Regions from separate parts of the Oceanobacter antarcticus genome, predicted to be linked through region 1. Evidence: predicted binding sites of a transcription regulator. Region 1 holds the regulator's gene; each other region holds the start of a gene.
What was found. The regulator PhoB, encoded in region 1, activates phosphate uptake and scavenging genes when phosphate is short. The targets are predictions, from matches to a motif close to TGTCATANNNNTGTCANA.

Region 1 (10,066 bases):
GCAGTGCACATCCTGAACGCCAAAGGCATCACAGGAGCGGGCAATCGCAGCGAGGTTGTGCGATTTGTAGACTTCATCGGTAATCACCGACAGGTCTGGCTGGCGTCGGTTGAGGGTGTTGATGACACAACTCAGGCGTTCTGGCGTCATGGTCGGCGATGTCTCTCTGGCTCAAAACGGGGCGGCATTGTATAAAACCTTCCAGTTTTATGCACGGAACAGGTATGAAAGACAATTTATTGATAGGAGCCGGCTATTTGTGGCGCGGCTTTACACTGTTGAATGAACCGGGAATACGCCGTTACGTCTGGCTGCCCATTCTGATTAATCTGGTGTTGCTGGCGCTGGGTATTTATTGGCTGGTTGAGTCTGTTACCAGCTGGGAGTGGCTGGACTCCGGTTGGTTCGGATGGCTTGCCTGGCTGGTTGTGCCCTTGATGTTATTACTCTCGACACTGATTTCAGGTTATCTGTTCAGTGCAGTGCTGTTGCTGTTGGCAAGCCCGTTTTATGGCTTGCTGGCAGGCAAGATCGAACGGCGCCAGGGCCATGTGGTCGAGGATGAATCCATTGCTGCACTGATTCCCCGTACGCTGATGCGTGAACTGGTCAAAATGGGTTATTACCTGCCGCGTTATTTGCTGCTGTTGTTGCTGTCGTTTGTGCCTGGCCTCAATTTGTTGATGCCGCTGGCCTGGTTCTGGTTTGGTAGCTGGGTGATGGCGTTGCAGTACAGCGACTATACCCTGGACAACCAGCAGCAGGATTTTCGTGCCAGTCGCGAACAAGTGGCGACGCAACGCTGGACGGCCTGGGGCTTTGGTGCCTCGGTGTCGGTATTGATGACGATTCCGCTGCTGAACTGCCTGGTGCCACCGGCAGCGGTGATCGGTGCAACCTTGTGGCAGCTGCAACGGCAATCTGATCAGTCTCGGCTAAGCTGAAGATTCGGGGCACCGTCAGGGTGCCAGGATATAAGTTGCTGACCGAGGTGCAGCAGATGGCTGAGCTGACAATTCTGCTAGTCGACGACGCGGCGTTTATTCGTGATCTGGTGAAAAAAGCCGTGCGTCAAACCTATCCCGGTTGTGAGCTGATTGAGGCGACCAATGGCCGCAAGGCGGTGGCGCTATTGGATAGCCATCGTTTTGATCTGGTTCTGTGTGATTGGGAAATGCCTGAGATGTCGGGTATCGAGGTATTGAAATGGATGCGCGAGCAACCGAATTACAAAGCCACGCCTTTTATGATGATCACCAGTCGTGGTGATCGTGATCACGTACTCAAGGCTGTTGAAGCCGGTGTTTCCAGCTATATTGGCAAACCGTTTACGCGGGATGCCTTTGTCGACAAGCTGAGCCGTATGGTGTTTCGGCATTTGAAAGTAAGACCAGCTACCGTATCGGAACAAGCAGTACCTTCAGCAGACCGTAGTGGCGCTTCGGTGTTGATGGGGAATGTGGGCAATCAGGCGCTGGTGGGCAAGACTGCACCAGGGGCGGCCAGAGCCGCCGTTGTTTCTCCCTTGCTGGCCAGATCCCCGCATCCTGAACCGGTGTCAAAAACCGGCGCAAAAGGCCAGGCCAATGTCCGTTTTGCCTCTGGCGTTGAAGCCCGGCTGGTTATCCGGGACATCAGCTTGCAGGAAATGATTGGTGTTTTTCGGCGTCAGGATGCACTGCCGGTGTTACTGGAGCAGGCCGTTGTTGATGTGATTCATCCTGACAATGGTGATATTGCCCGGATTAATGCGTTTGTTCGCATGTTGCAGGCGCAAGAGCCGCATCCGGACGCCGAGACTGTCCAGATTCGACTGCGCTTTGTCGATGACGATCCGGACAAGCTGGATGCCTTGTCGCGGTTTATTGGCCAGGCGCGCTAGTGTCAGAAAGACGACTGCCGGGGAAAACGCAGGTAAACGTGCTGCCCTTGCCTTCTTCGCTGCTGATTTGCAGTTCACCATCATGATGCAGCAATACGTGTTTGACGATGGCCAGTCCTAGACCGGTGCCGCCGGTGGCGATGCTGCGGCTCGGGTCGGCGCGATAGAAACGCTCGGTCAGGCGGGGAATATGATGATGAGCAATACCGATGCCGTTGTCAGTAACACTGAAATAACCTTTGCCGCCCTCTGAGTACCAGTGCAGCTTCACATGGCCGCCTTCGGGGGTGTATTTCACCGCATTAAATACCAGGTTGGAAAAGGCACTGCGGAGTTCGTTATAAAACCCCATCAGCTTTTGGTCGTGGTCAATACTCAGCGAGAGAGTGTGTTTGTTGCTGCTGAGAGAGGCTGCGTCACGGCGAATCGCTTCCAGCAGCGGTTGCAACGCCACTGGCTGAGCCTGCTCATTCTCACCTGTTTCCAGCCGCGACAGCATCAGCAGATCCTTGAGCAGATTTTCCATGCGATGACTCTGCTCGCTCATCTGTTGCAGCATGCGTCCCCAGCGGGGTGGCAACATTTCAGAAGCAGCTTGCATGGTTTCGACGTAGCCGGAAATCACCGTGAGGGGGGTGCGTAACTCGTGGCTGACGTTGGCGACGAAGTCTTTGCGCATTTCTTCCAGTTGCTTCAGGCGGGTGACGTCATGCACCAGGATCAAGCGGTCTTTACGGCCAAACAAGGTGATATTGAATTGCAGGTAAATACGCGGGTTGATTGGAGAGCGAATGGTCAGCGGTTCGCGGTAGTCCGCCTTGTCGAAGTAGGCCTTGAACTCCGGCGTTCGAATCAGGTTGGTAATGGGCTGGCCAATATCAACCGGGCTGCGTAAGCCAAGGTAGTTTTGAGCGGCCTGATTCCAGAACTCCAGTGCCCCGGTGGCGTCGACCATCAATACCGAATCCTGCAGCGCGGCGGTTGAATCCTGTATGCGGTTGATAATGGCCTGCAAGCGCTGTTGATGTTTGATGCTGCTTTGTTGCAAGCGCTGGTTTTCCGTAAAAATGGAACCCCAGATACCGAGTGTGCGTGGCAAGACGGTGGTTTGTCCCTGATCCAGCCAGCGATGCAGGCGATAGAGCTGCAGCCACTGCCAGGAGATATAGATGCCCATCATCAGGCACAGGGCTTCCAGTGGCTTGCCAAAATAATAGTAGCCACAGCCAACGGCAAGTATCAGCAGATAAAGGATTCGGCGCAGCTCTCTGCGCCAGACAGGGGTCATCAAAATCAGGAGGCTTTGATCGAAAAGCGATAGCCCGTGCCACGAACGGTCTGAATCAGCTGTTCGTGGGATTCGCCAAGCGCCTTGCGCAGACGGCGAATATGGACATCGACGGTACGTTCTTCAACGTAGACATTACCACCCCATACCTGATCCAGTAGCTGGGCGCGGGAGTAGGCGCGCTCCTGATGGGTCATGAAAAATTGCAACAGGCGGTACTCGGTAGGGCCAATATCAATCGGGTTACCATGGGCGGTCACCCGGTGACAGACCGGGTCGAGCATCAGGCCACTGACCTCGATTGGTTCTTCAATGCCTTGCGGCGTTGAGCGCCGTAAAACGGCCTTCAGGCGCGCCACCAGCTCACGCGGTGAAAACGGTTTGGTGATGTAATCGTCCGCCCCCGCTTCCAGTCCTTGAACCTTGTTATCTTCTTCGCCCTTGGCAGTCAGCATGATGATCGGCAGCTCGGCAGTTCGATCTTCGCGCTTGAGGCGGCGAGCAAACTCGACACCGCTGGTGCCTGGCAGCATCCAGTCAAGCAAAATCATATCTGGCTTTCTGTCGATAATCTGCGCATGTGCTTCCTGTACATTCGCTGCTTCAAGGCATTCATACCCGGCCATTTCCAGGGCCACGGCTATCATTTCCCGGATCGGGGCTTCATCGTCCACAATAAGAACGGTCTTGCCTGCTTTGGTCATAACGGCTCGTCACGCAAATGTCACAATAGGAATAATGCGGGGGTATTACACTGATCCAGTGTTACAAGCATGTGACACTGCTGAGATTGGCGTCAAGCATATTGCCTGATCAGGGCAAAGATGGCGTCGCCAGGGCGTAGTTCAGCACCAGGCCAACCCAAATAATCGCGCCATACCAGTGAGCTGCCAGAAACTCCTTTAAACAGGCCATACGCTCACGGCTGCGGATGGCACGTAATTGCCACCACAAATAACCACCTGCAATTAACCAGGCGAGGTAGAATGGCCACCCTGCGTCTAATTGGCTGCCTGTCAGTAGCAGACAAAAATGCGCCATGCCATAAAGAATGGCAATCATGGTGACGTCCAGATCACCAAACAGGATTGCGGTGCTTTTGACACCGATCAACAGATCATCGTCGCGGTCGACCATGGCATAAATGGTGTCATAGCCGACGGTCCAGCAGACGTTAGCAATAAATAACAGCCAGCAGAGGGATGTCAGTTCATTGGCTTGCGCAGCGAACGCCATGGGAATTGCCCAGGAGAACGCAGCTCCGAGAAACACCTGTGGCAGGTGCGTGTGGCGTTTCATGTAAGGATAAAGTGCTGCCAGAGCAACCCCGCCGAGTGACAGCCAGAGGGTCAGGGTATTGGTCATTAACACCAGCAGCAAGCCGATCAGACAGAGCATAACAAAACCGATCAGCGCCTCGCGGTCGGCTATGCGGCCCTGCGTCAGGGGCCGATCCTGCGTGCGTTTGACGTGGCGGTCGATATGACGATCGGCGTAGTCGTTGATGACACAACCGGCGGAGCGCATCACAAATACTCCGAGGGTAAAAATCACCAGGTTGGCAATCGATGGCAAACCTTCGGCGGCCACCCATAGCGCCCATAGCATCGGCCATAACAGCAGGTAGGAACCGACCGGTTTGTTCAGCCGGGTCAGCTGAATCCACTGATGCCAGCGTGGCCAGAGTTTATCGAGTGTGGCAGACAGAGGTGATTGCATAATCAATGCCTTGTGTCGTCTGGCGAATGGAAGCGCGGTGATAGCAGTAGCGAAGAGAACGCCTCCGTTACCAGTAGAGGCGCACCGTTGATTGTAAACACGGAGCGCCTTGTCCAGCAAAAACAATGCGCACTGTCGGTTACCGGTTGACAGGCTTGACTGAACTTCAATGGTTGTCGGCGCAAGCTGGCCTGGCTGAATAAGTAGCTGCCAAGAGAACGATTGCCAAGATGACGAATTGGCTGACCAACCCTTGCCAAGCTGGTCAAGGGAATGACGGTACGGGCTCTTACCAGCTCGTATTGCCCCTGGCGCAGTGATACTTCGCGTACCCATACCGGTTGCCGCCAGCGCAATTTCAGGTCGGCACATTCAGAGGGCAAGGCTGGGCCGTGATATTGTCTGACGACATCGACCGAAAACTCAGCGGGATTCAGCGCCTGCAAACGTTTGGTCAGCGATCCGGCGTCATCAAGCCAGTAGCGCCAGGGTCGGGGAATGCCCGCCAGCGCAGTTTGAAAACGTCCACTCCAGCGAGGCGCGGTTGCCAACAGCCGGGCGTGGTATCGGGGTGTAGTGCTTTTCATGGCGGCGCAGCATGCGGCAAATCGCATTTACTGGCAAGAGGATTGCCCTGTCCATTGATTTTATCCGGGTTGGCCAGTAGCTTAGGCGCCTTTACCGCTGACACGAGTGATAAACGGCGGGTAAACAAGCGATTGACAGGTATTTGCATGAAAAAGTGGCAGTGCGTGGTGTGTGGCTGGATTTATGATGAAGCCGAAGGCGCACCGGAAGAAGGTATTCCACCAGGGACTTGCTGGGAGGATGTACCGGATGACTTTACCTGCCCGGATTGTGGTGTTGGCAAAGACGACTTTGAAATGATCGAGATTTGATCATTGGCTCCTGTCTCTCCTTCATCCCCGGTCACTCTCCCTGAAGCCCCTTGGTCATTGATCATTCTGGGTGCCGGAATGGCAGGCTACCGTTTGGCTCGCGAATACCGCCAGCGTAACGCAGACGCCACAGTACTGCTGATTTGCCCTGACGGCGGGCAACTGCTGCAGGCCAGTGCCGCCGAGATGGCAGATACGCTGGGCATCGCCGTACTGAATAATACTCATGTCACCGAGATCGACCGGCTCAACGGCAACCTTGAGACACCACTGGGGCGTTTTGTGTTTGAGCGGCTGATGCTGGCGACGGACGCCTGAGTGATGGGAGATTGCTGCCTTGCTGACAAACCATGAAGCGTATCAGCATCTTGATATTGATGATCGTGGTATATAGCAGAATTTCAGGATTCATGCCTTGATTGCTCGACTATGCTTTAGCGCATGCGTCGCTGACGAACAAGCCGTATTCCAATACCGATTGACCGATAACCACTGTTTTTCTGAGCCTGCGCTGCAGGCCCGTACAATCCGGGCGTTATGCCCAACTTATTGAGAGGATTCAACTCCATGCGTAAACCAGAACTGGCGGCAGCCATTGCTGAAAAAACCGACCTGAGCAAGGAAAAAGCGACAGAAATCATCACCGTGGTGACCGATCGTATTGCCCAGGCGTTGGCTGAAGGCGACAACGTAAGCCTGATCGGCTTTGGTACGTTTGAGGTGCGTCAGCGCGCTGAGCGTCAGGGTAAAAACCCGCAGACCGGCGAGCCAATTACCATTGCTGCCGCCAAGGTACCTGCGTTCAAGCCTGGCAAGGCGCTGAAAGACTCGGTGCAGTAAGTCGCCATGACGGATGCCGCAACGCTCACCCGGCGCTGGGTCGAACTGCTGGTGGTAGGTGAAGGACTGTGTCCTTTTGCCGAGCCAGTGATGCCAGGTCTGCGGATTGACGTCTGCGAGCATCCGGATCTTGATCAGGCCACTGCGGAGTTTATGGATTTACTCACCGAAGTGGCCAGGGCCGATGCGGATGCACTGCCAACTGCCCTGTTTGTAGTGCCAGGGTTGGTCAAGGAATTTGATGAATACTGGAACTGGAGCCTGATTTGCGAGCAGTTACTGGTACAAATGGGGTATGAAGGCCTGTTACAACTGGCCACATTTCATCCCAACTACTGTTTTGATGGTGAACCGCTGGATGATCCAGGCAACTTCACCAATCGATCACCCTTTCCCATGCTGCACATTATTCGTGAAGCACATATTGAACAGGCGCTGGCGTCGGTGCCCTTCCCTGAGCGTATTCCCGTGCGTAACCAGAAACATCTGCGACGCTTGGGTATTCAGGGTGTGCTGGCATTAATGCCGGCGCTGGCGGATACCGCCGTACTGTCTGATCAACCTGCGGGCCGGTGTTCGCCGCAGGAGTAGTCGGTGCAGGTTACCCCTGATGGCTGTGGCTCTTCTGATCAAACGATGTGGAATTCACACCTGAATTCAACGATTAACCGCAACACTTGAATATTCACTGCGAGAGACAAGTGACCGGTGAGTGAGAACGCCCCCTAGGCCGACAGTGCCTGCACCAAATCGCTTAATTCCCCAACATGGGAGACCAGCTCTTCGATCGCCTCTCCGGCAGCATTGTCACTCAGACCCAGCGCGCTGAGCGTGTCCGGGTCGAGGGCTTCTTGCGGGCCATCACCATAACCGTGGGCGCGTAAGCTGCGAGTGGTGACGTTCAGAATCCGGGCGTAAACGGCGTGTTCACCGTCGTAGTGGGGATTATGTTGCTGACGCAAGGCGACCACGACTTCTTCCGGCAGATCCCACTGCTGCAGCAAGCTGGCGGCGATCTGTTCGCGGGTAAGCGCCAGCAGGTGGCGCTCGATATAGCAGCGATTGATATGAGGATTGGCTTCTATATGGCGATTTATCAGCGAAAATTGCGGCGGAAAGACGTGCGCCAGCACCAGAAAACCAAAGTTATGCAGCAGTCCGCAGAGATAGGCGAGGCCACTATCCGGGCGGTTTTTTAACTTGCAACGGCGGGCCAGGTCGCTGGCCAAAGCGGCCCCCAGTACGGCTTGTTGCCAAAAAGGAGTGTAGCCTTTCGGGCCTTCACGAGGCACATCAAGGCTGCGCCCCAGCGCCAGGCCGAGAGCCAGGTTCATCACCAGGTCAAACCCTAGCACTCGTAAGACGGCTTCTTCGACCGTGGTAATATTGCCTCTGGATCGATAGTAGGGTGAACGAGCCCAGCTGAGGATCTGGGCACTCATGCTGGGATCCAGTTCAACGGCCTGTGCCAACGATACCGTGTCGGCATTAGGATCGATCCGCAATTCAATGATACGGCGAGCGGTTTCTGGCAGTGGCGGCAAATCGAGGGTGTCTTGCAGGCGCTGCTGAATACGCAATGGAGTGAATTGCCGTACGGCAGCGTTGATGTCATTGGTATCTTCTGCGGTGGTCGCATGATACAGATCGGTCTGGATCGGGGCCGAATAATGGCCAATATGCGAACGTGTGGTGAGTGCCCGGAATTGATCCGCAGGCAAGCGCAGGCAAGTGTTGGTCGTACTGGACTGTATATACAGCTCATCCAGCTCCAGCAATGAGTGATCAATCAGGCTTTCTATCTGGGTCAGTTGTGGCAGCGCAGGAGAGTCATCAAGCCCCAGTTTTTGCTTCAGCGCTTGCAATTCATCCGGTGACAGGGCTGTAAATTGCCGTCCCAGCTGATGTGCCAGCTGGTTCAGATCCAGTAGCCGATTGGATGGAATCAGCACCTGTACTCTGCCGTGGACATCTTTCAGAAAAATAACTTTTGCCAGGCTGCCAGGCGCTGGCGTTGCACTATCCATGATCATGGTTGGATCACCCGTTGTGTCGTCGCTGGTTGTGTGATGAATATTCCATTGCCCGAGTGCCTTTTTAACTGAGGCCAGAAACGCCATGACCACTCCGTTGATTTCAGTGTTAGTACAGACAATATAGATCAGATAGTCGTCTTTGCCCGTTCTGAACAATCAACGGATCATGAACGGCTTATACTGCGGCATAACGTTCGGCATCTCCGAGCCAGCGCAGGATCAACGGCTCGACCCGTTCAGGATGCTGCTGCCAGAGCTGGGTTGCCATCTCCCGTACCTGGGGGAGCAGTTCGGCATCGCGTTGCAAGTCGGCCACCCGCAACATTTGCAGTCCGGTCTGGCGGGTGCCAAGTACTTCGCCCGGCCCGCGCAACATCAGATCCTGTTCGGCAATATAAAAACCGTCCTGACTTTCACGCATCACTTGCAGGCGTTGCTTGCTGGTGAGTGACAACGGCGCCTTGTACAGCAATACACAATGGCTGGCGAGGGAACCACGGCCGACGCGGCCACGTAGCTGGTGCAGTTGTGCCAAGCCCAGGCGCTCCGGGTTTTCGATCACCATCAGGCTGGCATTGGGCACATCAACCCCCACCTCGATCACGGTGGTGGCGACCAGCAGATCCAGCTCGTGAGCTTTGAAGGCGGCCATTATGGCGGCTTTTTCGCTGGTTTTCATACGCCCGTGTACTAACCCGATACGCAGATGGGACAGTTGTTCGGCCAGCTCGGCGGCGGTGTTTTCTGCGGCCTGGCATTGCAAGGCTTCGCTTTCTTCAATCAAGGTACACACCCAGTACGCCTGGGCCTGCTCACGACAGGCGTTATCGACGCGCTGAATCACTTCCTCGCGGCGCTGGTCAGACACCGCCACCGTGGTGATAGGGGTACGACCAGGTGGCAGTTCATCAATGATCGACGTGTCCAGATCTGCATAAGCACTCATCGCCAGAGTACGGGGAATAGGGGTTGCGGTCATAATCAACTGGTGAGGGGAGAGGCCGCCGAGGTTACCCTTTTCTTTTAATGCCAGGCGCTGGTGGACACCAAAGCGATGTTGCTCATCTACAATCACCAAGCCGAGGCGATGAAACTGTACCTCATCCTGAAACAGGGCATGAGTGCCTACAATCAGCCTGGCTTGGCCGCTGGCGATGGACTCCAGTGCAGCGACTCGGGCCTTGCCCTTGGTTTTACCGGCCAGCCAGCCACAATGAATACCTAACGGCTCGAACCAGCCGCTCAAGTTCTGAAAGTGCTGTTCCGCGAGGATTTCCGTCGGTGCCATCAGCGCGACCTGAAAGTCCGCCTCTAACACATGACAGGCTGCCAGTGCCGCGACCAGTGTTTTACCAGACCCGACATCTCCCTGTATCAGCCGCAGCATTGGCAGTGGCTGGGA
Region 2 (10,066 bases), on a different contig from region 1:
GTATCAATCTGCATCGTATCTCCCTCGGGGCGCTGATTATTGCGTTGGGGATGCTGGTTGATAACGCACTGGTTATTACCGAAGGCATTATGGTCGGCTTGCAGCGTGGTCAGAGCCGGGTTCAGGCGGCTTTTGATATTGTAAAACAAACCCAGTGGCCATTACTGGGGGCTACCGTGATTGCCATCACCGCTTTCGCACCTATCGGACTGTCGCCGGATTCGGTGGGCGAGTTTGTCGGTTCGCTGTTTTATGTCCTGATGATTTCGCTGTTACTCAGCTGGGTAACGGCACTGACCCTGACCCCCTTCCTCTGCAATCTGTTATTTCGGGAGCAACTCAGTCACGCCAGCCCGGCTGAAAACGGCAAGACGGATTCGTCCGCCCCTTATCAAGGTGCCCTGTATAACGGTTACCGTGCCATTCTGGCGACCATGCTGCATCATCGTGGTGTATCCATGATACTGATGGTTACCTTGATGGTGGTCGCTGTTGTCGGCTTTGGTCAGGTCAAGCGAGCGTTTTTTCCGCCATCCAATACCCCCATTTTTCTGGCGGATATCTGGTTACCGGAAGGCAGCGATATCCTTGCAACTCAGAAGCAGGCCCGCAAACTGGAGCAATGGTTTCAGCAACAGCAAGGCGTGGAATTTACCTCGTCCACCGTTGGCCAAGGAGAAGTCCGGTTTATGCTGACGTACGCTCCAGAAAAGCAATATGCCGCTTTTGCCCAGGTGTTGATCCGTACCGAACAACGCGAGCAGATTCCGGCGCTGATCAGCAGTGCCCAACAATACACCGCCACCGATATGCCTAACGCGTTTGTCAAATTCCAGCGGCTGCAAATTGGTTCCAGTACTCCGGCCAAGATTGAAGCCCGTTTTTCCGGCCCGGATCAAACTGAACTGCGAATGCTGGCCGAGCAGGCAGAACAGATCCTGCGCACCGACCCGGCAGCCGATAACATCCGTCACAACTGGCGCGAACGAGTGAAAGTTATTCGTCCGCATCTGCAAGAAGAGGCAGCCCGGCGAGCAGGTATTTCCAAACAGGATCTCGACGACCTGCTGCAACTGAGTTTCTCCGGCAAACAGGTCGGACTGTACCGGGAAGGCACCCACCTAAAACCCATGGTCTTGCGTCCACCGGAACAGGAACGCCTGAACGTCAACAACCTGATGGACTTGCAAATCTGGAGTCCGGTGTTTAACCGCTACATCCCGATTCAGCAAGTGGTCGACCGCTTTGATATTACCTTTGAAGATCCGCTGATCATGCGTCGCGACCGCAAACGTACCATCGAAGTTCTGGCCGACCCATCCTTTGCCTCAGCCCAAACTGCCGACGAATTGTTCCAGCGGATACGCCCCCAGCTGGAAGCCATTCCACTCCCCGCCGGCTATCAACTGGAATGGGGCGGAGAGTACGAATCGTCCCGAGATGCGCAAGCCAACGTATTCGCCTCGCTGCCAATGGGCTACCTGATCATGTTTATCATCACCATACTGCTGTTTAACGAATTACGGGCAGCGCTGGTGATCTGGGCCTGTGTACCACTGGCCATTATTGGCGTCACTGCGGGTATGTTGCTGCTCAGGGCCGAGTTTGGCTTTATGGCGTTGCTGGGATTCCTCAGCCTATCCGGCATGATCGTCAAAAACGGCATCGTGCTGGTGGATCAGATTCAATTGGAAGACCGCAGCGGTAAAAATGGCTACGACGCTATCTTTGATGCCGCAGTCAGTCGCTTGCGCCCAGTCACCATGGCAGCGCTTACCACTATTTTGGGCATGGTGCCGCTGTTGACCGACCCCTTTTTCAACAGCATGGCAGTGGTCATCGCCTTTGGGCTCGGCTTCGCCACGATACTGACACTGGGCGTTGTGCCGGTATTGTACAGTTACGCTCACAGAGTGAAAATTCCAGCCTGAGCGGATGGCAAACGACCCCTGCTTGTCGCTCAAATGCAATACGGGTTCCTACCAACCGGAACCCGCGTTCGCGCCTCCGTTAACAAACCGGCTAGTGTCCCCTAACAGCCGACTCTGCCAATACAAACCATTGTCATCCTTGTGCAACACCCCTGACATTTAAGTTCCACATTATGTTGCCTCCAAAACAACAAGGTGAGATGGAACGATGCAACTATTGAAACTGGTTCAGGCAATTGCCCTGGCCACGCCGTTTATGCTGGCGGGCTGTGCTGGCGATGATGGTAAAAATGGCAAAGATGGTGCCCAGGGTGAAACTGGACAAAATGGTACAAACGGCTCTACCGGATCGGCAGGGACTGCTGGTCTGGTCAGCCTGATCAAGCAAACTGAACTGCCAGAGCTGAGCGCCGAATGCTACGCCGGTGGCCTACAGGTTGACTCCGGTGTCGATCTGAACAGCGACGGCGCACTGGATGCCGACGAAATCACCGCAACCAGCTACCTGTGTAACGCCAACAAAGAGATGAACTTTGTTCGCATCGCGACGTTCCCGGTGTGTCAGCAGATTTCTGCTAGCTGTGATACCGATACCCAAACCGTGGCGGAAATCGTCGATTACAGCAAGGATGGCCTGACCCTGATCTACACCGACAGCCCAATGGAGCAGATCGGTTTTGTTGATATCAAGGATCCTGCCAACCCGGTAGCAGCAGGTACACTGGATGTCGGCGGAGAGCCAACGTCGGTGGCCGTAGTGGGCAACTATGTTCTGGTAGGGGTTAATACCTCGACAGACTTCGTTACACCTTCCGGCTCACTGACGGTCGTTGATATTGCGACCCAGACCATTGTTGCGACGATTGATATGGGCGGCCAGCCAGATTCTGTGGCTGTTAGCCACGACGGCCTGTACGCCGCCGTTGCGATCGAAAACGAACGCGACGAAGACCTGGACGACGGTCAGATTGATGTTTCGCCACAATTGCCCGCCGGTTTCCTGATGGTGGTTGATACCAGCGATAGCGACCCGGCCAACTGGACAACCACCCAGGTTGATATGACTGGGCTGGCGGATATTGCCCCCACCGACCCGGAACCAGAATACGTCGACATCAATGACAACAATATTGCCATTGTCACCATGCAGGAAAACAACCATCTGGTACTGGTTGATCTGGCAACCGCCAGCGTCATTAACCACTTCAGCGCCGGCACGGTTGACCTCGACGGTGTTGACCTGACCGAAGAAGATCCTGCCATCATCTCCCAGACCGAATCAAAACTGGATGTTCCACGCGAACCAGACGGTGTTACCTGGGTGAACAATGAACTGTTTGTGACCGCTGACGAAGGTGACATGAACGGGGGCAGCCGTACCTTCACGGTATTCAATACCTCTGGTGATGTAGTTGAATCGCTGATGATGGATCAGGTCGTGGCCATGATCGGCCAATATCCCGACGGCCGTTCCGGCAACAAGGGTGCCGAGCTGGAAAATGCTGAATACGGCAAGTTTGGTGACAACGGCTTCCTGTTCGTCAACTCCGAGCGCGCCAGCCTGGTATTTGTCTTCGACATGGCCGACCCTGCCAATCCAGAGCTGTTCCAGGTACTGCCAGCCGCGATGGGGCCTGAAGGCGTCAAGGCGATTCCTTCCCGCAACCTGCTGGTGGCCGCCAGCGAAGAAGATGATCGTGGTGGCAAGTTCCGTGGCAGCCTGAACATCTACCGCCTGGCGCAGCAAGAAGATGCCTACCCAACCATCATCTCTGAAGAACGCGCCGATGGCTCGCCGATCCCATTCTCCGCCCTGTCCGGCTTGTCTGCCGATCCATCCAATGCTGACATGCTGTGGTCGCTGGAAGACAGCTTCTATGGTCAGAACCGCGTATTTGGTATCGATATCAGCACCAAGCCAGCCATGCTGACCACCGAAATCAAGCTGCTGGACAGCAATGATATTTTTGCCGCCGTCTCAACGTCAGGAGCTGCTATCGACGCCAACAGCTTCGACGATGCTGACCTGGCTGCCATGATCAATGACGACAAGTCGCTCAATATTGACGGCGAAGGTATTGCCGTTATGACCGATGGCAGCTTCTGGATTGCTTCCGAAGGCGCGGGCACCTTCAACGATGATGCCCGCGACATCACCAAGCTGAATTTTCTCTTCCATGCCGACTCTGCTGGCGTGATCTCCGACGTCGTTACCTTGCCGGATACCCTGAATGCAGTGCAGCTGCGTTTTGGTTTCGAAGGTGTCGCCGCATACGACGGCAAGCTGTATGTTGCCTTCCAGCGCGCCTGGAACAGCGAAGCCAACCCGCGTATTGGCATTTACGACCTCACGACCCAGAGCTGGAGTTTTGTATTCTACCCACTGGATGCGGTTGAATCCCAGAATGGCGGCTGGGTCGGCTTGTCCGACATCACTTCACTGGGTGACGGCCGCTTCCTGGTGTTGGAGCGCGATAATCAGGGTGGCCCGGATGCCGCAATCAAGCGCCTGTACAAGATTGATATGACCAATATCAGCAGTGAGACCACCATCAGCAAGACATTGGTGCGTGACCTGATGGATGACCTGAAAGCCGCCGGTGGACTGGTACCTGAGAAGATCGAAGGGTCTGCCATGACCGCTTCTGGCGACGTCTACATTGTTAATGACAACGACGGTGTTGACGACAACAGCGGTGAGATCCAGCTGATCAATCTGGGTCAGCTGAATTAAACCGGTTCAAACCGCCCAAGCGGGCTTTGGCCCGCAAACATTGCCGCGAAGACATCGCATAAAAACGATAGGCATAAAAAACCCGTGCTCTCCTGAGTACGGGTTTTTTATGACAATGCGGTTTTGCCCGGTTATCGGGTTCAACAATCATCAGAGATTGACATTTACTCTGATCCGCCTCCCCTCGGTTAGCACCTCACCTTTGACCCCTTTCTTCCCTGACGGGCATTGGCCTGATGATGCTCACCGGCGGTTCAAGTGATATCAACAGAGCTAATAACGTCGCCCCCGATATAACCGTTTACCCTCACGACTATCCGACTTGGCATCCTTGCGTGTTACCGGCTCTTCGTAGGCAACGCCACGGTAAGTCCTGTGCACCAGACTCTGCTCGCCTGCCTGCTGATCCGCATCCGTGGATCGAAGTTGTCGAAAGGCAACCCCTCGATACATTTCAACCCGTGCTTCAAAACCGTCCGGTACAATCTCCTGCTGTAATCGTAAAAAAGCCTTGCGTCCGGCAACAGGCTGAGCTTCCAGAAAGGCCACCGCCGCCTGAAATAATTCGTTCCTGCTACTCGATAACGCCTCCATTACCATCTGAAAAGCAGCTTCTGTATCTTGCCGCCATTTCACCCGATTACCGGTAATCACTTCATATTTTAATGCCAGCGCAAATAATGCTTTTTCCGCTGGTGTATCTATAGCTGCAGCGTTCACGCAGTCTCTCCTGAGTTATCTACCATCCTTTTTGAGCGGTGAATCCCTGTCTGACAAACGCTCTACTACTCACTTCAGAAACGTTACTTTTTTGACAGCATTCCACCCCCCTTGCCACAAAAAACGCCGGGAATCGAACTACCTGTTACGGCTATCGATAGCGATCACTGGTTCCCCCCGAGACAAAAACCCGGCGACATGTGCGCAGATGCAGGTTTAATGCATAACGCATTGAATGAACACCACCAGATATTCGAGCCGCTGGTCGTGCTTCCCAACCACATCGGCCAGACTAACAAAGAGAACAAACAAAGGGGGTGAAAAAATAAAGTTTGACTTAACAACTAAAAAGAATTGGCCTTTTATGATCCACAAGCGGGGATTAAAAAGAACACAGAAGCAGTCAATATGACTCGTATGAGATGACACGTACTTCGGTAGCGTTATCGATAGCGGTCTGACAACCGTTACAGATACTCATTTTATAATCTTACGGTAGCCGCTTGCTGACCGACAGCGCCTGCAGGCAGGCACGTTCCGTCAATACCCTTCCGGCCGGGTTTTGATAATATCGCGGCGAAAGTACTCTTCGTAGCTCATCCAGATGGTGATCAGCAAGCCGGGCATTTCATGATTTTTCAGGGTTTGTTCCATCAACAGCAGTTGATAATCAAAAATATCGTCGCTATGAACCATCCAGTGATGGGCATGGTCAGGCCTGTCTCCAAAAAAACTCGGCTCACCACTAAACACGCGCTGATAGAAGCTGAAAACCTTTTCCCTGGAACGACGCCGGGAGATGTTTTCAAAATAAGGGGACAAAATCGGATCAGCAAAAATCTGCAGGTAGAAGTCTGCCACGATGGTGGCAAGGCGATTGTCTTCATTGAGCCAGGCCCAAAGCTCTGGTTGAGGATCCGGATAATCAGGCTGACACTCGTCATTCTCTGGCAAAGCCACCAGCGGTTGGCTTTCAAACGGATCAAACCGCATACGGCCTTCCGGAATCCCCAGCCGTAATAACTCATCGCGACTCTGATACACCGCGTCCGGGCTACCACATAAAAACCAGTAGGCATCGCAATAACGGCTGTTCAACGACGCCAGTGATGTAAACAGTTCACTACGACTTTCAAGACCGGTGTATTGCATTGAGGCACTTGCCTGTATCTCACCCGCCAGATCCCAACTGTCTGATTCGCCATACAAGCCACTCTTGCCATGGGCGACATGGAGCAGGTGTCCACCCACAGCCGCTTCACCACCATCCAGTATTTGCTGACTAATACCAGCCATGGGGGCCAATCCGGCACCAAAAGCCACCATCACCACCGTATTCATACCGTCTTCAAGGCAACAGTCACCATCCGCCAGACTGAGAGCAATGTCCGTACCCGCCGTCAACTCGTCCGTAATCCAGCGGCTGACATGGCCCTGATCATGACGACGAATATGAAACTCCAACGGCTGTCGGCGTTGCGGAGAGCAAGCCAGCGAATAGGGACGTGCCTGGCCATCTGAGTGGTAGAGCCAGACAAACTGCCCGGCCTTATAAATCACATCAACCGATGGCTGAACATGTAACTGTACAATGTCATCGGTCAACCAGCGCTTGCCAACCACCCGCCCGGTCACCGTCGTCCTTGCATAAACAGGGTTATCAGCCAGTCCAGGAGCAGGATCAAGCAGTTCGATGGAACCCTTGAGCCGTGTTTTACAAGGTAGAAAATGCCCGCTCGCCACCAGGTTAGGTGCCAGTGTTCCAGTTTTTAGCCGTTCCAGATCCGGGTCAAATGCCGTTGCCCTGATGATGCAGGCGTTACAGACACCTGCCCGGCAAGAATACTCGAGTTCAACCCCCTGACGCAGCAGGCCCGCCAGAATGGTTTCATCCTCTCGTAATTGAAAAATGCGCCCCTGATAACAAACCTCTGGCATGGCGTACTCGTTGTGCCCTATCTGACAGGGATAGTGATGAATAAACCGGAATAAGTGAACAATACACCATAAAAAACAGCGGTTTTCCATAACCCTGCTTATGACAATCTACGCTATTCCGCCACTCCACTATTCCATAGTAGTGACTTGCTGATGCACCACGGGGGCGCTCTCAATGATAGAACGCCCCTCGGAGCCTGTCGGACTTAGGCGTTCGTCGCGAGAGGAAGTCTGGTTTGAGCGTTTTTTGCGCAAAAGTGAGGCAAGATTCAGTTTTTCTGCAATAGGACAGCCCGAAGTCCGACAGGTCACGGCGAAAACGTGCTATTGGCAGACAGCGGATACAATCGAATCGTTAACCGGTCATGTTACTCACAGAGTTGTAGATGTTACGTGAGATGTAACTCAAATTCCCCCAATGGCCAGGCTTTACCATTAACCAGCAGTTCAATACCATGCACACCCGGATAATGGCGACGGGTACTCTTGTCCGTTAGCGACAGTTTTTTGCTGAGCGTCACGATTTGGCCTGGCACCAGCGTCAGCTGTTTCAGTTTAAACACCTTGGCCGAGGTACGGCCACTGGCTTTGACATAGTGCACCCGAAAATCCACCATCAGCCGCAGCGGTTCACGGGCGGATTTCGGTAATGTCAGCGTTGCCTGCAATTCCACGTCCCCACCCATCGGCACAACCCCCGGTTGAACACCAGTCTGTTCCACCCGTACGGTTTGCTCACTGTCAAACCCGAGTACCGCCAGAGCAGCGACATCGCAGCGTTTAACCGCTGAACGTAACGCATGACGTACCACCCAGCGACGCTCTGCGGATGCATCCACCATCCAGCGACGACAGACGTCCACCAGCAATTCCGGGTGATCCTTGCCAATATCATTGAGGTTATTGGCAACCGAGCGCCGTACATAAAGCTCCGAGTCGTCTTTAAGCTCTTCCAGTAACGCCAGTACCGGCGTTGGATCGCGCTGAAATTCGGGTAATCGCCGCGCCCATGGCAGACGCGGTCGCGTTCCTTCTGATACCAGCCGTCGTACATGGTAATCCGGGTCTGCGCACCAGCGTCGCAAGCAGGCCAGCGTCTCAGCCGGTCGTTGCTGAAGAAAGGTACGGATACTGAATTCGGCGGTAAAACGCCGAGTCAGTTGGTACTGGGCGGCCATTGACTCGTCAAAATGTTGCAGCCCGTACGATGCGACAAAGCAGGTATGCGGCAGGTAATAGAAAGCTGACATCGAAAAGCTGCGGGCGTCTTGCAATGGTGCACCCACAGATTGCATCAAAATGGCAATCGCCTCACCATAATCCGCTGGCAGATACTGTTGCAATACATCGGCGATCTGCTGGCCTCTGGCCATCAGATCGAGTCCTTCATAGCCCACTGACACCTGTTTCATAAAAGCACGGGAGTCAAAGTCGGGCCAGACAGCGGTGATCTGTTGCGCCAACACTTCGGCGACCTCCAGTCCATAACGATTTTTTAACGGTTCAGCCACGGTGGTCTATTGCTCCTGTAGGGATTGTTCGTTGTCTGTGGCACCAAGTGGCACAACAATTGGCACCGAGTAAGTTTGCGAGCAGATAGCAGCACCATATTTTCCCAATAACACGACAGATCGTTGATAAGAAACGTCTTATTCAATGCCATGCAATCATGATAGCCAAGCAGAGAATTGCATCTGTCACAATTATCCAGCAGCATGACGACAGCATACTAACGAGAAGGAAGGATCGAAATTATGGCTATTCACCCGGATGCCGGAAAAGTCGCGCCACGCGCCAGCCTGGTTAACGTACCTGCCCTGATGGCAGCTTACTACCGCCAGCAACCAGACATCGTGAATAACCCGGAGCAAAAGGTTGCCTTTGGGACTTCTGGCCATCGTGGTTCCGCGTTTAACACCACGTTTAACGAAAACCATATTGCTGCCGTGTGTCAGGCCATTGCCGAATATCGGGCCGAAGCCGGTGTTAAAGGTCCCCTGTATCTGGGTAAAGACACACATGCGCTCTCGGAAGCAGCCTTTGGTACAGCGATGGAAGTACTGGTTGCCAACGATGTGCGCGTTCGTATTCAGGATGGCGATGGCTACACCCCGACACCGGTGATTTCACACGCCATCCTGACCCATAACCAGGATGCCGATGCCGACGATATGGCCGACGGCATCGTCATAACGCCCTCCCATAATCCTCCAGAAGACGGTGGCATCAAATACAACCCGGCCATGGGTGGCCCAGCCGATACCGATATCACCAGCTGGATTGCCAACCGCGCCAACGAGTTGTTAGCCAATGATCTGGACGAGGTTGAGTGGATACCGGCAGAAGATGCCAACGAAAGTAACCTGGTGGAAGACTTCGACTATATCAGCCACTACGTCAGCGACCTCGGCAACGTGGTGGATATGGCCGCAATTGCCAAGGCCGGTATCCGGATTGGGGTTGACCCCATGGGCGGCTCTGGTCTGCACTTCTGGAAGCCAATTGCGGAAAAATACAAACTCGACATCACGGTCGTCAACGATGCCATTGACCCGACCTTCAGCTTTATGTCGCTGGACAAGGACGGCCGCATTCGTATGGACTGCTCCTCGCCGTACGCCATGACCAACCTGCTGGCCATGAAAGACCAGTTTGATATCTCTGTGGGTAACGACCCGGATTACGACCGTCACGGTATCGTCTGCCCCTCTTCTGGCCTGATGAATCCGAACGCCTACCTGGC
Region 3 (10,066 bases), on a different contig from region 1:
CCGCAGTCACCCTCACCCAATCACAGGGTGACAACAGAAGGGTGCATCTGAAAATATAGCGCGCGATAAAAGGACAAGGCAAAAATCGACGAAAAAGCGCACGCTTGCGTTAGAGCGACGCAGGAAGCCAAAGCCGAGTGTATGAGTGATGCATGAGTATTTTGAGTCGATGTTTAACGCCGTCATGTCGAGCGCAATCATTTATAGATGTGCCCAGAACCATTCAGAACGGGGAAATATAACACCATGACAGAGGTTACCCGTGGTCGGCTGACCACTCGCACCATCGCCATGCCAAGCGACACCAATCCTGCCGGAGATATCTTCGGAGGCTGGGTACTCTCCCAAATGGACATCGCAGCCGGTATTTGTGCCGGTCAGCGCGCACAAGGGCGCGTGGTGACCGTCGCCGTTGACAGCATGAGTTTTATTCGTCCCGTCAAGGTCGGCGATATACTCGGCGTCTACACCGAAGTGGCCCACAGCGGCCGTACTTCCATGAAAATACACGTCGAAGCCTGGGTACGCCGTGGGCGCATAGGACAACGAGAAAAAGTCACCGAAGCGACGTTCAAATTTGTCTCTATTGACGACGACGGCGCACCAACGCCTATTCCGGATGAAAAAGACCTGCCCAAATACGTATTGGAAAACGGCAACTGCGAATTCTGATTTTTTGCGTCTTGTTTGTAGCAGCACACTATGGTGCCTGTGCCGCTACAAACAGATTATTATTCTTGCGCTTGGCCCACGCCTGATAACATCACGCTAATATCACTGAGATTCTCAAAAAACAGCAACATTGGCTATTCAGATATTGTCGCTGGCGGTATCGGTATTTTCATCGGTATCCTGCTGATACTCACTGGTATCACCAGGCCGTAACTGACGCTGCATGCCCATCAGGAAGTTGCGTAATATCTGATCCTTGCATTCGCGGTAATGCCTATGACCCGGTTTGCGGAAAAAAGCACTCAACTCAGGCTTGCTTAAACGAAAACCAACCACCTGCAAGGTTTCGAGAATATCTTCTGCCTTCATATCCAGCGCAATACGTAATTTTCGCAAGATCATATTATTATTCAAACGCACATCCAGCTCAGGCTGAATGCCATCCAGCTTACCGCGTCGGGTATTGATAAAACCGTTTAAAAAAGCTGCCAGATCGGTATCCGTGGCTTCCCTATAGGATTCATCACCTTCCTTTTTTAACCAGCCAGAGACCTGCTCTTTGGTAACGGTGTAATCTGCAGCGGCAAATATGTCCACCATCAGAGAATCTTTAAGGTCGAAAGTATATCGAATACGGCGAAAGACATCGTTATTGGTCAAAGTAAATCCTGTTGTGTCAGAAGCGGCGGAGTCATTACAGCCTGCCGGAATTGTACAATTCTAGCAGAATCAGCCAACCACAGGACGCATTAACACGGCCACAGGTGATTTTTAAGCCACCGGTTTTTAGTGACAGCTCGTACCAACGCGACTGAAATAGCGCTGATTTTTTTGTATACTCCGCGCCCCGAAAATCATCACGCTCCGGTTTTACGTTCCGGGCAGCGAGGACACCATGACACTTTCCCCTGTCTCCAGTGAGACTCCGGCAAACGGCCCCTTTGTAGTCTGCGCCATGTACAAGTTTGTAACCCTCGACAACGTCGAAGCACTGCGTCAGCCGCTACTCGACGCCATGCTCAAGCTGAACGTCAAAGGCACACTGCTGCTGGCTAACGAAGGCATCAACGGCACCGTGGCGGGTAGCCGTGAAGCCATCGACGGCCTGCTGGCTTATCTGCGTCAGGATCAACGCCTGACCAATATTGGCTGCAAAGAATCCTACGACGATGAACAACCCTTCTACCGTACCAAGGTCAAACTCAAAAAAGAGATTGTGACGATGGGTGTCGAAGGCATCGACCCCAAACGTGTCGTCGGCACCTACGTCAAACCGCAAGAATGGAACGCGCTGATTGCCGACCCGGAAGTCTTGCTGGTTGATACCCGCAACGACTACGAAGTCGGCATCGGTACCTTCAAGGGCGCATTAGACCCAAACACCAAAACCTTCCGCGAATTCCCCCAATATGTGAAGGAAAACCTCGACCCGGAAAAACACAAGAAAATCGCCATGTTCTGCACCGGCGGCATACGCTGTGAAAAGTCCACCGCCTACCTGAAAGAACAGGGTTTTGACGAGGTCTACCACCTCGAAGGCGGTATTCTGAAATACTTGGAAGAAGTGCCTGAAGAAGACACCCTGTGGGAAGGCGAATGCTTTGTCTTCGACAATCGCGTGACGGTTAACCATAAACTGGAAAAAGGCGAATTCGACCAGTGTCATGCCTGTCGCCGCCCAATCACCGAAGCCGACAAACAGTCGGAACATTACCTGCAGGGCGTTAGTTGCCACTTCTGTATTGATGAATATTCAGACCAGCAACGCGACCGTTTCCGCCAGCGCGAACATCAGATGCAACTGGCCAAACAACGCGGCGAAGAACACCTGGGGAACGACCTGCAAGACATCATCGAACGGCGCCGTCAGGAAAAACTGGCTTTCAAGGAACAGCAGCGGCAACAAGATTAAGACGTGCGCCGAGAGCATGGGCCAGAGATTTGACAGTACCACACACGCGAAAACACCCGGCTCCTTTCAAGTCAGCTCTTTAATCGCTGCGGTGATGCCTTCTACACTGAGTGGATACATACGGTTTTCCATCAGCTGCTGAATCATACCGAGCGAGCCATAAGGCCCCCACCATTGTTGCGGTGTGGGGTTAAGCCAGGCGACGTGAGGGAACTGCCGGGTAATGCGTTGTAGCCAGACCGCTCCGGCTTCGTCATTGTAATGTTCAACGCTGCCACCCACATGAGTCACTTCATAGGGGGCCATGCTGGCGTCGCCGACGAAAATGATTTTGTAGTCGTTGCCGTATTTGTGCAAGACGTCCCAGGTGCTGATACGTTCCTGGTGGCGGCGGTTATTGTTGCGCCACACCGATTCATACAGACAGTTATGGAAGTAGAAGCTTTCCATGTGTTTGAACTCGGCACGGGCGGCGGAAAAGAGTTCTTCACAAGCGCGGATATGTTCATCCATGGAGCCGCCGACGTCAAAGAAGAGCAGGACTTTGATGGCGTTATGGCGTTCGGGCACCAGCTTGAGATCAAGGTAACCAGCGTTCTGGGCGGTAGCGCGGATGGTGTCGTCAAGGTCGAGCTGGTCAGCCGCACCCTGGCGGGCGAATTTACGCAGTCGGCGCAGCGCCACCTTGACGTTACGAATGCCCAACTCGATGCTGTCGTCGAGGTTGCGGTAGTTGCGTTCTTCCCACACTTTAACGGCTTTGCGATGGCGGCTTTCGCCCTGTTCTATACGTATGCCTTCAGGATTGTAGCCAAACGCGCCAAAGGCTGAAGTACCGCCAGTGCCGATGTTCTTGCTGCCACCCTGATGACGCTTGGTCTGGTTTTCCAGTCGCTCCCGCAAGGCTTCGAGTATTTTATCGAGGCTGCCCAGCCCTTGCACTTCGGCTTTCTGGGCTTCGGTCATCACCCGTTCCATTTCCTTGCGCAACCAGTCTTCGGGCAGGTTCAATTCGTCGAGAGCACCCGAAAAGGACTCCAGTCCACTGAAGTAGGTGGCAAAGGCGCGGTCAAAACGATCGTAGTACTTTTCGTCTTTCACCAGACAGAGCCGTGCCAGCGCGTAGAACTCATCGGCGTCGGCGAACACCAGGCCGTGTTGCAACGCCCGCAGCAGATCGAGGTATTCTCGTACTGACGCCGGAACACCGGAGGCCCTGACCACCTGGAAGAAATCAATCAGCACAATCAGCTCCGGCGGCGGCTCATAAAGGCAAGTTTTTCTAACAGCTGTACGTCTTGCTCGTTTTTCACCAGCGCACCGTGTAATGGCGGAATCGCCTGGGTACCTTGCTTGTTTTGCAGGGCATCGAGGCCAATGTCGTCGGCCAGCAGCAATTTGAGCCAGTCGATCATTTCCGAGGTGGACGGTTTTTTCTTCAGACCTGGCACCTTACGCAGGTCAAAGAACACATCCAGTGCCGTGCTGACCAACGCTTGCTTGATGTTGTCGAAGTGCACATCAACAATGCGTTGCATGGTGTCGCGATCAGGGAAGTCGATGTAGTGGAAAAAGCAACGCCGCAGGAAGGCATCGGGCAGTTCTTTTTCGTTATTGCTGGTGATCAGAATAATGGGCCGATGCCTGGCCACCACCTTTTCCTGAGTCTCGTAGACAAAAAACTCCATTTTATCGAGTTCGAGCAACAGGTCGTTGGGGAATTCAATGTCGGCCTTGTCGATTTCATCAATCAGCAACACCACAGGTTTATCAGCGTCAAAGGCTTCCCAGAGTTTGCCCTTCACAATGTAATTACGAATGTCCTGTACCTGGTCGGAACCCAGCTGTGAATCGCGTAGCCGCGATACGGCGTCGTACTCATACAAGCCCTGATGCGCCCGAGTGGTACTTTTGATGTGCCATTGAATCAGCTCAGTGCCCAGTGCATCGGCCAATTGTTCCGCCAGCATGGTTTTACCGGTGCCCGGCTCGCCTTTTAACAGCAGGGGTTTTTGCAGGGTAATCGCCGCATTGACCGCCATTTGCAGTTGCGGGGTGGCGATGTAGTCGCTTGTACCCTCAAAACGGGTACGCGTAGAACTAGAGCGGGGATCAGTCATGCAAACTCTCCGGGGTTTTCAGACTCCGCAGTATAAAAATACCGGCTGCTGTTGGAAAGGGTCTATCAACCAAATGGAAAACATCCAATAAACACCATTCTGTCATCACGCTTTTGGGGGTCAGCCAAAACGCCCCTGTATACCACCCTCCGTGCCAGCCAACGCCACGCTGACGTCCATCAGGACAGCGGACATCTTTACGATTTAAAAACGTCGTACCCAGCGGCTACTCATTTATATGTGACAAACGCCAGCCCAACCCGCCTCGGGGACGGTGTCGAATGTCGAAGATCCACTTTGTCATGTAAATGTCACATTTATCGGAGACCATGCCCGATTTTCCTGAACCAGGATAAAACCAACCGGATGAGCCATCGCCCTGTATGAACGATACCACTGCAAACGCTCCATCAACTGAGCAGAGCAACAGCCAGCTCTCCCCCAATGCCCATTGGCTGAACTGGCTGAAAATTGCCGGCCTCGTTTACTTTTTGCTAGTCGCTGTATCCATTATTGGCAGTGGCTTCAAATTATCTGCCGGAGAACATGCCAAAGAGCTGTTCGACTTTGCCAGTAACCCGCTGACAGGATTGATTGTGGGTACAGTCGCCACCGCCCTGATCCAGTCATCCAGCACGGTCACGTCTATTATTGTTGGTTTGGTCGCCGGTGGCTTGCCTGTTGAGATTGCCATTCCGATGGTGATGGGTGCCAACATTGGTACCACTATCACCAACACCATCGTCAGCCTTGGCCACGTTCGCCAGGGTGAAGAGTTTCGCCGGGCCTTTGCCGCCGCGACCGTACACGATTTTTTTAATCTGGTGTGCGTGGTGATCTTCCTGCCGCTGGAAATCATGTTTGGCATGTTGCAGAAGGTCGGTAGCCACCTGGCTTCCTTTCTCGTCGGTGCCGATTCGCTGTCGATGAATGGCGTCAATTTCATCAAGCCGCTGATCAAGCCGCCGGTAAAATTTATCCAGCATCAGTTGGAAAGCCTGGCACCAGACACGGCCGCTGGCATCATTATGGTGATTCTGGGTATCGCAACCATTTTTGCCGTCATCACCCTGATCGGCAAACTGTTGAAGTCCTTGCTGGTCGGCAAGGCCAAAAACATTCTCCACGCCGCTGTTGGCCGTGGCCCGGTATCCGGTATTGCTTCCGGCACCCTGATTACCGTGCTGGTTCAGTCCAGCTCAACCACCACTAGCCTGATCGTACCGCTGGCCGGTAGCGGTGTCTTCAGCTTGCGCCAGATATATCCGTTTACACTCGGTGCCAATATCGGCACCTGCGTGACCGCGCTGCTGGCAGCAACGGCCATTACCGGCCCCAATGCAGTATTTGCCTTGCAGATTGCACTGATTCACCTGATTTACAACATGATGGGCGTGATACTGATCTACAGCATCCCGGTCTTGCGTAACATTCCGCTGTGGGCAGCAGAGAAACTCGCCAATGCAGCAGTGACCAATAAATTGTATGCGGGCGCGTATATTCTGGGTGTATTTTTTGTCGCCCCATTGGTACTGATTGGTGGAAGCCAATTACTGGGTATTTAAGGGAGATTGTGACATGAGCGAAAACAAGCAAGAATTACAGCGCAAGATCGAAAGCCTGGAAGCTCGTCTGGCGGAGCTGAAGACCCGTCTTGCCAGTATTGAGTCCGACGAGCAACATGAAGCCATTGATCATCTCGATCAGTATCTACAGGAAGTGGATCATGAGTACGATGATCTGCGTGCTTTCTGGCCGGTTGTGGTAAAAGAATTACGCAGTCTGTTTGATCGCCACTGAGCACGATAAAACCAATAAAAAAGAGCGCCAGGCGCTCTTTTTTATTGGTCGGCAAACCCGCTTTATTACGCCATTACAACATCCTGATCCTGACCGGGTTGTAATGGATCGGCACCAAAACGGTTTTCTCCTTCTGTACCTTTGCTGACCGCAAAGTAGAGATAGATAAAAACACCCACCAGCGGTACCAGGTTAATCAGTATCCACCAGCCACTGCGATTACAGTCGTGCATACGGCGAATACTGACAGCCAGCGAGGGAACAATAATTGCCACGCCGTAAAAACCCAACAACACGCCGACCAGCATGGCTTCTGTCGCCGCAGCCAGTACGGCCAAGACGACGTAAATAACCAGGGTAAACAGATAGAACAGCCAGTATTCCTTCCGGCCTGAACGTCCCTGAAAATCCAGTGACCGCTTGAATGCAGTGATAACACTTTCCATAGTTGCGCTCCTTTGCCCCGTTTCCATGTCGGCCAGGCGCCGGGGATACACCTGAACGATCTTTATTCTACTGCGTTGGGTACGACATACCCTGACTAGCGTAGCAGGATGAGACCAAGGTCAAACTTTTGCTGCTGACGCTGTCTCCGGCGGCTGCGTCAATGTAAAGACGGCCCCCTCTTGCTCGGTATTAATCGCCCGAATCGGATACGGAATCGTAATGCCTTCTTCACCATAGCGTTTGTGCAGTGCCTTGATAAAAGCGGATTTTACGGCAAAATTATCGACATACTCCCGCGCTCTTAGTACCACGGTAAAGTTAATGCTGGAATCGGCAAAGGAATGAAACATCACCCGAGGAGTGAAAGAGGGTTCGGCTCCTTCTACCCGCTGCAAGACTTCTTTGGCGACCTCCTTGGTGATCACTTCAACCTGTTCCAAGTCGGAACTGTAGTGCACCCCGACTTCGACCAGCACCGACAATTCCTTGACCGGGTAATCGTAATTGACGATACGAGACTGGGAAATCTGGCTGTTAGGCAAGATCACCGTATTGTTTTGCAGCATCTTGATCCAGGTTGAGCGCCAGCCGATTTTCTGAACGTAGCCCTGCTCACCAGAATCCAGTTCAATAAAGTCACCCACCTGAAACGGCTTGTCGACCAGCAACTGCACACCGGAAAAAAAGTTCTCCAATGTCGGCTGCAAGGCCAGCGCCACCGCCAGAGAGGTAATCCCCAGTGAAGCAATAATCGGCGTAACCGACACCCCCAGAGTGCCCAGCAACACCAGCAACCCCAAGCCAAAGACCAGCCCGCGCAGCAGTCCACGGGCGATACCCTGACTGTTGTACAACAACGACGAGCTGCTCGCGTAATGCTCCAGGGTGCCGCGTGAGATACGATCAAAAAACACAATCAACGCCACAATCAGAAACACACGGGCCGAGTCACCGGTCACCGTGGTAAAAGTCGGACTACTAATATCGAAGTGTTCGAACAGCCGTTCTAGAATCAGCAGATGAAACCCCACCAACACAATCGTGATCGGTGCACTGAGTGCCTTGAGCAGCAAGGTATCGAAAAACCAGGGGGTACGCTGCGTTACCCGCCGCAACCGCGAAATAACAATTCCCTTCAGCGCCAGCATCAACAACAGAGATGCCAGCGTGATACCCAGGGCGATACTCCAGGCTGGCAAATTAAATTCAGCCAGGTAGTTGGCCAGCTGATCCAGGTGGTTCATGTTTTCTCCAATCATTCAGCAGTCAATCATTGATAACCGTCAGGCGACCAATCTACCAATAGCGGCAGAAAACTGACACTACCGCAATGTTCACGATGATTAAAAGCAGAGACAAGCAGAAGTGACGGAAAACATTAACGGAAAGGGGACATCTATTTAATCCTGCACGGCTCTGCGCGAGTGTTGCCGTTGTTCAGGGCAAGGCGACGAATGCAGCGAAATGACGAGTCCTTTTCAAATTCGTCAACACCGCACTGGACGGCGGCAACCCGCGCCCTTCGGGGGCTGCCGGATGATCTCGACTCGGTGTCGCCGACTTTTGACTTGACCCGTCAGGCCTGCAAGTCGGCTTCGTGATTCGAAACCATCCGGTGGCCCAGAGTGAGCACCGGATTAAATAGATGTCCCCGAAAGTATTCATGGAAAACATCAACAAAAAGAAAAAGCAGTCAGGACAAGAAAATCGGCCGCCACCCCACAAGCAGCAAACCGGCCCCACCGATACACTGCTGTGCCTGTTCTGTGCCCATACCTCTGTGCCCATATCCCGTATTCACATGCTGTTAAACAGGCTCAACTGGCTGATGGTGGTGTAACTTTTTTGTGCGGCTTCCAGCAAGGTGGTTTGCATCGACATACGACTGACCGCTTCGGCCAAGTCTACATCCTGTAATTCCGACAATACTTGCTGATTCACCAGCGTAATATCCGCCGACAGCGAGCGGGTGTTATCCACCACATTCAGGCGCGCACCAATCTGGCTTTGGGTTCGGGAAACAGTGGCCAGTGCGTAGTCGAGATTGGTCAGGCTATCGGCAATCAACGTGGTCAAGGTGTTGGCGTCGTCGGGTGTGTCTTCGAGGTTATTGAGGCCATAGGCGAGCCGGTAAAGTGTATCTGTGACACTTTGTTTCGGGGTCGAACGTACCATCACCTGATCACCGGATTCCGGCGACCCGCTCAGCGTCAACGCCATGCCCGCCACCTCCAGCTCCCGGCCTTGAGCATAAGGCTGGTTGATCAATCCCTCCACTGGCCTTCCGTCGGAAGCTCGACGCACGGTAAAGTTTGCCTGTTCCGGCAACAGCGCCGACTCTGGATTAAAAGTAATCACCAGGTCGTCGGGATAAAAATCACCATAGGCCTCCTCGTCGATCACAAAACCGGGATTGATCTGGGTAGTGCCCTGATTCAGCGGGTTCACTGCCGTGGTAAAGCTGTTCTTGACCGCCGTTACATCAACAAACAGGTCTTTACCAGAATCCCCTGTTGCAACGGTGGTGGTGGTGCCAATCGCAAGGAACCGCTGGCCTCCATCGCCCTGATATTCATAACGACCGTTCGGCACCTGTTGAAACGGCGCTTCCCCCCCCTGAAAACCGGCAAACATGTATTCACCATTGGCATCGCGGCTATTAAACAACCCGACCAGACTTTGCTGTATTTGCTCAACTTCAGCGGCAATGGCCTGCCGATCGCTTTTGGTCAGCGTACCGCCACCGGCTTCTACCGTCAGCTCTTTCAGCCGCGCGTAGCTGTCGCTGATACTGCCCAGCGTTACTTCTTCCAATTGCAGGCGATTGCCTGCGGCCGTCATATTGGTTTCAAACTGCTCACGCAGCGCCAGATCCTGCTCCAGTTGCAGAATTCTGGTAGCCGCAACCGGGTCATCCGATGGCGTCAATACCCGGCGGCCACTGGCCACCTGCTGCTGGGTTTTATTCAACTGTTGCTGGTTATCCAGCATATTGGCCAGGCCGGTTTTATGCATTTGCAGTGTGGTTATTCTCATACCAGATACCTCGCCATTGGCCCCGCCGGGGACTCACTGTGTGTTATCAAAAGGTTGAAATCAGAGTGTCAAACATATC

Region 2: a site for PhoB is predicted at 2,063-2,080, ahead of WG929_RS13185 (esterase-like activity of phytase family protein). Genes of this name have one in related genera too.
Region 3: a site for PhoB is predicted at 5,003-5,020, ahead of WG929_RS17045 (Na/Pi symporter). Genes of this name have one in related genera too.

Annotation. Positions count from the first base shown of each region.
Region 1 is NZ_JBBKTX010000013.1:26,173-36,238, reverse strand. Features, by position in the region: gene trmH (tRNA (guanosine(18)-2'-O)-methyltransferase TrmH) at 1-150, opposite strand, end outside; gene cysZ (sulfate transporter CysZ) at 225-944, shown strand; gene WG929_RS11495 (response regulator) at 1,001-1,882, shown strand; gene phoR (phosphate regulon sensor histidine kinase PhoR) at 1,863-3,170, opposite strand; gene phoB (phosphate regulon transcriptional regulator PhoB) at 3,176-3,874, opposite strand; gene ubiA (4-hydroxybenzoate octaprenyltransferase) at 3,984-4,889, opposite strand; gene WG929_RS11475 (chorismate--pyruvate lyase family protein) at 4,892-5,476, opposite strand; gene WG929_RS11470 (rubredoxin) at 5,624-5,788, shown strand; gene WG929_RS11465 (hypothetical protein) at 5,867-6,106, shown strand; gene WG929_RS11460 (HU family DNA-binding protein) at 6,356-6,628, shown strand; gene WG929_RS11455 (DUF1415 domain-containing protein) at 6,635-7,219, shown strand; gene WG929_RS11450 (aminoacyl-tRNA deacylase and HDOD domain-containing protein) at 7,354-8,748, opposite strand; gene recG (ATP-dependent DNA helicase RecG) at 8,840-10,066, opposite strand, start outside.
Region 2 is NZ_JBBKTX010000015.1:113,686-123,751, forward strand. Features, by position in the region: gene WG929_RS13180 (efflux RND transporter permease subunit) at 1-1,931, shown strand, start outside; gene WG929_RS13185 (esterase-like activity of phytase family protein) at 2,140-4,665, shown strand; gene WG929_RS13190 (hypothetical protein) at 4,939-5,385, opposite strand; gene WG929_RS13195 (2Fe-2S iron-sulfur cluster-binding protein) at 5,926-7,323, opposite strand; gene WG929_RS13200 (DNA alkylation repair protein) at 7,713-8,834, opposite strand; gene pgm (phosphoglucomutase (alpha-D-glucose-1,6-bisphosphate-dependent)) at 9,078-10,066, shown strand, end outside.
Region 3 is NZ_JBBKTX010000024.1:45,550-55,615, forward strand. Features, by position in the region: gene WG929_RS17020 (acyl-CoA thioesterase) at 247-672, shown strand; gene WG929_RS17025 (YehS family protein) at 811-1,332, opposite strand; gene trhO (oxygen-dependent tRNA uridine(34) hydroxylase TrhO) at 1,568-2,584, shown strand; gene WG929_RS17035 (vWA domain-containing protein) at 2,651-3,829, opposite strand; gene WG929_RS17040 (AAA family ATPase) at 3,832-4,704, opposite strand; gene WG929_RS17045 (Na/Pi symporter) at 5,088-6,269, shown strand; gene WG929_RS17050 (hypothetical protein) at 6,283-6,504, shown strand; gene WG929_RS17055 (DUF805 domain-containing protein) at 6,570-6,950, opposite strand; gene WG929_RS17060 (mechanosensitive ion channel family protein) at 7,071-8,195, opposite strand; gene WG929_RS17065 (hypothetical protein) at 8,406-8,552, shown strand; gene flgL (flagellar hook-associated protein FlgL) at 8,749-9,987, opposite strand; gene flgK (flagellar hook-associated protein FlgK) at 10,034-10,066, opposite strand, start outside.